DNA from 2 places in the Fulvimarina uroteuthidis genome. Region 1 is predicted to be linked to the other one. Evidence: riboswitches for the same ligand, from Rfam matches in the RefSeq annotation. Region 1 holds a riboswitch; the other holds the start of a gene.
What was found. Region 1 has a riboswitch for thiamine pyrophosphate ahead of U0C82_RS13670 (FAD-dependent oxidoreductase). Riboswitches for the same ligand answer to the same signal wherever they lie in the genome.

Region 1 (3,399 bases):
CATCATCGCCGGATCGCCGGCCTTCGCCACGGCCGTGTTCAAAAGCACGGCGTCGAAGCCCAGCTCCATCGCATGCGCTGCGTGGCTGGGCAGGCCGAGCCCCGCATCGATCACCATCGGCACGTCGGGAAACTGCGCGCGCAGGGTCCGCAAGCCGTAGACATTGTTGAGGCCGAGGCCGGTTCCGATCGGCGCGCCCCAGGGCATCAGCACCTCGCAGCCGGCCTCCAGCAGGCGCTCGGCCAGGATCCCGTCCTCGGTGGTGTAGGGAAACACCTTGAAGCCGTCCGCGGCAAGAATGCGGGCCGCCTCGACGAGGCCGAACGGGTCGGGCTGCAGCGTGTCGGCATGGCCGATCACCTCCAGCTTGATCCAGTCGGTGCCGAACATTTCGCGCGCCATCTGCGCCGTCGTCACCGCCTCGCGCGCCGAATGGCACCCGGCGGTGTTCGGCAGGACGTGTACGCCGAGCGCGCCGACGAGTTCGCGGAAGGCGTTGCCCGCCTTTCCGCCGGCCGTCTCGCGCCGAAGCGAGACGGTGGCGATTCCCGCGCCCGAGCGGCGGAACGCCTCGGCGAGGATGGCGGGCGAGGGATATTGCGCCGTGCCAAGCATCAGGCGGGAGGGGACATGGGTGCCGTAGAAATCGGGCATCGTCAGCCTCCTTGCCGCGGCGCGAGGATCTCCAGCCGATCGCCCTCGGCGAGCATCGTCGCTCCGCGCGCGGTGGCGGGCACGAAGCTCTCGTTCACCGCCGTCGCCACCTTGGCCTCGCCGTAACCCAGCTCCGACACGGCGTCCTTTAGCGTTGCCGCCGCGATCTCGCGCGGCTCACCATTCACCATGATCTTCATCCATCACCTCCGGATGTTTGCCGTCCAGCACCAGGTCCGCCACCATCCGCGCCAGCGCGGGCGACAAGAGGAAACCGTGGCGGAACAGGCCGTTGACGAGGATTGTCGATCCGCGCCTTCGAATGCGCGGCAGATTGTCGGGAAAGGCTGGGCGGGCGTCGGCGCCCAGCTCCAGCACCTCTGCCTCTCCGAAGGCCGGATCGAGCGCGTAGGCGGCGCCCATGAGTTCCAGCACGGACCGCGCCGTCACCGGACCGCGATGCGCCGTCTCGATCTGCGTCGCGCCGAGCATGTAGAGCCCCTCGCCGCGCGGCACGATGTAGAGCGGATGGCGGGGATGGAGCAGCCGCACCGGCCGCGACAGGGCGACGTCGGGCGCCCGCAGGACGGCCATCTCGCCGCGCACGCCGCGAAGGTCCGGCAAAGTGTCGGCCGCCGCCAGCCCCCGGCAGTCGATGGTGATGTCCGTATCGCTCCCGCCTGTCCCGTCGGCCGCACCGTGGAACGCCTCGACGTCGACCCCGCGGGAGGACAGTCCGACGTGCAGCGCCGCAAGGGCTGCGCGAGGGTCGAGATGGGCTTCGCCGGGAAAGTGCAGCGCCCGCGAAAAGCGCGCGGAAAGACCCGGCTCGAGCGCGTCGAGCCCCTCCGCATCGAGGATCCGGTGCCCGGTGGAGCGCGCCGCGAAACGCTCGACCTCGACGCGGTCGCGGCCGAGCGCGACGACCAGCGTGCCGGCCCGGATGACCGAAGCGCCCGCGCCTTCCCACCATGCCGCGGCCTCCTGGCCGAGCCGCACCACCGACGCCTCGGCGGTGACGGCTTCGCAGAACGGCGCGAGCATGCCACCGGCCCACCAGGAGCAGCCGTGCGGTCCGGGCGGTCCTTTCGGATCGAGCAGCCGGACGCACGCCCCGCGCCGGACGAGCTCCGTGGCGGCGCAAAGCCCCATGACGCCGGCGCCGAGGATCGTGATCCGCAGCGTCACGACCTGAGGTCCCGGAGACGAGCGACAGGTTCGCGCCGGCGCGCGTCACGAGGCGAGGAAACGTCGAACGCCGCGCGAACGCCGATGGAAGCAGCTGTCGCCGGATCAGCGTGAAGACCTGTGAAATTGCGCGAACGGGTGCCCTTGCCGGAGCCACGATCGCCGGAACGTTTCGCCACTTTCCCCATCTCGCCCTCGTTGTGAGGGTCTACCGACGAAAGAAGGGAGATGTTGCGGGCAGATCATGCGCACCAGGCTCCGTTCCCTACGCCGGCATGACCCGGATCAGGTGCGATGGGTTGGCGCAAAGCCTCTCAGCCCCTGACAGGGCACCCCAACGGACGCTGACGTCCTACAGCAGGTTTCCGGTCGAGACAAGCGTCCGATGAGCGGACGCCGGGAGGTCGGTCCTTGTCCGAAGGCGCGCCGCCGAGCCCGGGCCGGAACGCCGTCCTTCCCGGCGCGCAGCTGGCGATCGCGACGGATGCGGCCGGCCGGCAGCCCCGCCTTTCGCGACCGGTTGCCGACGGGCCTCTTCGCGGCCATCGTCGGCAAGGCCCTATCGGGCCTCGATGCTCACGAGGACACCGCGCTGAGGATCGAGCCGCCGGGCGTCCGGTCGGCCGACGGGCGATCCATCCCCAATTGCGCCTCCACCAGCCGGCGATAGGCGCCGCTGCGCGCCATCAGCTCGCCATGCGTACCGCTTTCCACGATGGTTCCACCCGACACGAAGCAGATCCGGTCCGCATGCCGGATGGTCGACAGGCGATGCGCGATGACAAGGGTGGTGCGTCCCTTCGACAGTTCGGCGAGCGAGGCCTGGATCGCCTGCTCGGTCTCGGTATCGAGCGCCGAGGTCGCTTCGTCGAGAATGAGGATCGCCGGATCCTTCAGGAACATGCGGGCGATCGACAGGCGCTGCTTCTGGCCGCCGGACAGCTTGACCCCGCGCTCCCCGACGACGGTGTCGAGACCCATCGGCAGCGCGGCGACGGTCGCCTCGAGCGAAGCCCGGCGCATCGCCGCGACGATCTCCGCCTCGCTCGCCTCGAGCCGGCCATAGGCGATGTTTTCGCGCACCGTGCCGCCGAACAGGAACACGTCCTGCTGGACGACGCCGACATGGTTGCGCAGGGAAGCGAGCGTCATGTCGCGAATGTCGGTGCCGTCGATCAGGATCGCCCCGGCGCTCACCTCGTAGAAGCGCGGCAACAGCGCGCATATCGTCGTCTTGCCGGCGCCGGACGGTCCGACGAAGGCAATGGTCTCGCCGGGCGCGGCGGTGAAGCTCACATCGTCGAGGACCGGAGCGCTTCCGCCATAGGCGAACCGCACATGATCGAACGTGACCGCCCCTGCGACCCTTTCCACCGTTTTTGCGCCGGGCCGGTCCTCGATCTCGGCCCGCGTGTCGAGAAACTCGGTGTAGCGCCGGAAGCCGGCGATTCCCTTCGGATAGGTCTCGAGGACGGCGGCGATCTTCTCGACCGGCCGGAAGAACACGCCGACGAGAAGCAAGAAGCCGATGAAACCGCCATTCGACAGATCGCCCGA
Region 2 (3,399 bases), on a different contig from region 1:
ACGAACCCGCCGGCAGGGCCCGGCGCCGCTGGCGCGGGGCAGGGACGCGTCAACCGTCCGGAGCCGCGCTCGCTCCGCCTCCAGGGATCGGCCCGCAGATCGGGATCGATGGTCGGAAAGCCCAGCGCGTAAGGTCGAAGAGATCGCGCCAGCATCGTGCGGCTGAGCGGACGCGCGATGCTCCGCGCCGGCGCCGGAAAGCCGGCAGCTTCCACCCCGTCACATCTGGAGCCCGGCGCTGTCCGGCATCGGCCAGGCGTCGCGGTGATAGGCGCTGTGCCAGAACATCCATTCGTGCCAGACCGAGCGTTCGAACGCGGCTTGCATCCTGGCGCGAAGGCGGGCGTCCGCTTCCTGCGCAAGGCGGTCCGTGAGATCGCGCATGCCGCGCACCGCAAAGGCGAACTCCTCGCCCGCATAGGTGTCAACCCAGGCGCGGTAGGGATGATCGGACACCGCCTTGGCGTGGATCGCCTCGCCGACGGCGAGATAGATCGAGAAGCAGGGCAGGAGCGCCGCCACCGCGACGGGAAACGGATCGATCGCCGCCGCGCGCACGAGGGAACTCACATAATGGTCGCAGGCCGGCGAGGGCGGGGTCTTCAGGAACGCCTCGCGCGTCACCCCGTAGAGCGTCATGTATTCGTCGTGGAGCTGGCGCTCCACCATGATCGCGCCGTTCGCCGAACCGGCGAGCCGGGCGATCGTCTCGGGATCGGGCGCGCGGGACGCGGCAAGGGCGAGGGCCCGGGCGAAGCCCTCGAGATAATGGGCGTCCTGCACGATGTAGAACCGGAACGTCTCCGGCGGCAGGCGCCCGTCGGTCAGTTCGGCATTGAAGGGCATGGCGTGGATGGCGGCGAGACGTTCCGCGTTCTCGGTCTCGATTTGCGTGACGAAGGACATGTCAGCACGCTCCTGTGGTGGTGGATGATGTCTGGTGGTCGAAGAAATGATGGACAGGGCCGTGGCCGTGGCCGACCTGAAGCGCGTCCGCCGCCGCGATCGCGCCGCCGATATAGGCTTTCGCCCGGCGAACGGCCTGCGTCAGGTCGAGGCCGAGCCCGAGCTGCGTGGCGAGCGCGGAGGACAGCGTGCAGCCCGTGCCATGGGTGTTTTTCGTCGCGATCCGCGCAGCGCTCAGCACCGTTTCGCCCCCCGGCGTGACGAGGAGATCCGTCGCCTCGCCGCCGGGCAGATGCCCGCCTTTCATGAGAACGGCCTTCGAGCCGAGCGCCAGGAGCCGTTCGCCCTGCGCCCGCATGGCGTTCAGGTCCCGCGCCTCCGGTTCGCCGAGGAGATCGCCGGCTTCCGGCAGGTTCGGCGTGACCACGCGCGCGCGCGGCAGGATGCGCTCGCGCAGCACCGCGACCGCATCCGCGGCGAGCAGGCGGTCGCCGCCTTTGGCGACCATCACCGGGTCGAGCACCACCGGCGCCTCGATCCGTTCGAGGGCATCGGCCACGACCTCGATGATGCCGGCATTGCCGAGCATGCCGATCTTGATCGCGTCGATCCTGATATCGGCGGCGATCGCCGCGATCTGGTCGCGTACCATGAAAGGGTCGACGGGCGTGAAGCCCTGCACCCCTGTCGTATTCTGCGCGGTGAGTGCCGTGATCGCGGCCATCGCATAGCCGCCATTGGCCGAGATCGCCTTGATGTCGGCCTGGATGCCGGCCCCGCCGGACGGATCGGACCCGGCGATCGAAAGAATGTTCGCGATCATGCCGCGCTCCCGTGTTCGGTGCCGGGACGGCCGCAGGCGCGAGGCGCTCGTTCCTTCGTCTGGCCGACTGTGCTGGAAGGGTCTTGCATGCTCGGTCCCTCTGCTTCGGCAAGAGGGAGGGGCTTTGCCCCGTCACGACAGACGAAGCCGACACCCGCAACTTCCTCCGCCGGTATGATCCGGTTCAGGTTCAAAGGGTGCTTCTCAACCCGGCCGCGAAAGCCGGATGCCCCTGTCGCGCGTTTTGGGTCCCATAAAGGGCCGGCCTTGTCAAACCGGCGCCCTTGCGGCGCAGGTGGAGCCGCAAGGGCCGCGGCGGCGGGATCGCGCATGGAGGGTCGCGGCCCGCCTGTCCCGTTGCGGCTTGCGGGGGGGCGCCGCCGCCAGAGCCTGCGAAACCGCAAAGCGTCGTCTTTTCAACGACCTCGTCCGGACGTCCCGGCGCACATTGTAAGGCAAACAGCGTGAAGCGTCAGTTTTGCGCAGGCCTCGGCCGGTAACGTCCAATTAACTTCTTTCCTGTCCCGCCATGACGGCGCGGTCGGAACCAACCTTTGGAAAACGACGAACGAATGTCCGAGACCCCTTCCGACAAGCGCCCGATCCGACTCAAGGGACGCTCGTTCCTGGCGATCCAGCTGTCGCCCGAACTGCCTTTCGAAAACTGGCTCGCACGGCTCGATGATCTTGCCCGTCGCTCCACCGGCTTCTTCCTCGGCAGGCCGATCGTCCTCGATGTCGAAGGCCTCGACATCACGCAGGAGCAGTTGAAGGATCTCATCGGCGAACTGGGCGAGCGCTCGGTCCGCATCATGGGCATCGAAGGCGCGCGCCATTCGCTTCTCGGCATCGGCATGCCGCCGGCCATGCAGGGCGGGCGCCCCGCCGCCGACATCGACCCGGCAGCCGCGGTCGGCCGGCCGGACGCCGCCCCCGCCGGGACGAACGACGGCAAGGCGGACGAGACGTCCGGCGGCACGCCGGCGGTCGCGGAAAAGACCAGGCCGCAGCCTGCGCCCCTCGTCTCGGACCAGTCCACCCAGCTTCCTTCGATCGTGATCGACCGTCCGGTTCGCTCCGGCCAGTCGATCATCTTCCCGGAAGGCGATGTGACCATCGTCGGCTCGGTCTCCTCCGGCGCGGAAGTCGTCGCCGGCGGTTCGATCCATATCTACGGCACGCTGCGCGGCCGTGCGCTGGCCGGATCGGTCGGCAATACCAATGCCCGCATTTTCTGCTCGAAGCTCGAGGCGGAACTCGTGGCGATCGATGGGCTGTACAAGATGCCCGACGATCTCGATGCCGGCCTCGTCGGCCAGGCCGTAACCATCTGGCTCGACGGGGAAACCATTCGCGCCGACAAGATCTAGCCGTGACGGGGTCCGGGGCGGCGCGGTGGCCGTGTCGTCCCCAGCACCCACGCGGTTCAACAATGAAACCGGGGACGATCCCGGCATGATGCCGAGGAACAGGAGAGCATGAACATGGCAAAGACGATCGTTGTGACATCGGGCAAGGGCGGCGTCGGCAAGACCACGTCGACCGCCGCGCTCGGCGCGGCGCTTGCCCAGAGAGGCGAGAAAGTCGTCGTCGTCGATTTCGATGTCGGGCTGCGCAATCTCGATCTGGTGATGGGCGCCGAGCGCCGCGTCGTCTTCGATCTCATCAAT

Region 2: another riboswitch for thiamine pyrophosphate. It lies ahead of thiD (bifunctional hydroxymethylpyrimidine kinase/phosphomethylpyrimidine kinase); the one in region 1 lies ahead of U0C82_RS13670 (FAD-dependent oxidoreductase).

Annotation. Positions count from the first base shown of each region.
Region 1 covers NZ_JAXLPB010000004.1:301,194-304,592, forward strand. Annotated here, with positions in the region: gene U0C82_RS13660 (thiazole synthase) at 1-654, opposite strand, end outside; gene thiS (sulfur carrier protein ThiS) at 657-854, opposite strand; gene U0C82_RS13670 (FAD-dependent oxidoreductase) at 832-1,836, opposite strand; TPP riboswitch at 2,088-2,189, opposite strand; gene U0C82_RS13675 (ABC transporter ATP-binding protein) at 2,419-3,399, opposite strand, start outside.
Region 2 covers NZ_JAXLPB010000002.1:137,125-140,523, reverse strand. Annotated here, with positions in the region: gene U0C82_RS05645 (dihydrodipicolinate synthase family protein) at 1-1, shown strand, start outside; gene U0C82_RS05640 (TenA family protein) at 220-906, opposite strand; gene thiD (bifunctional hydroxymethylpyrimidine kinase/phosphomethylpyrimidine kinase) at 908-1,729, opposite strand; TPP riboswitch at 1,874-1,973, opposite strand; gene minC (septum site-determining protein MinC) at 2,302-3,099, shown strand; gene minD (septum site-determining protein MinD) at 3,214-3,399, shown strand, end outside.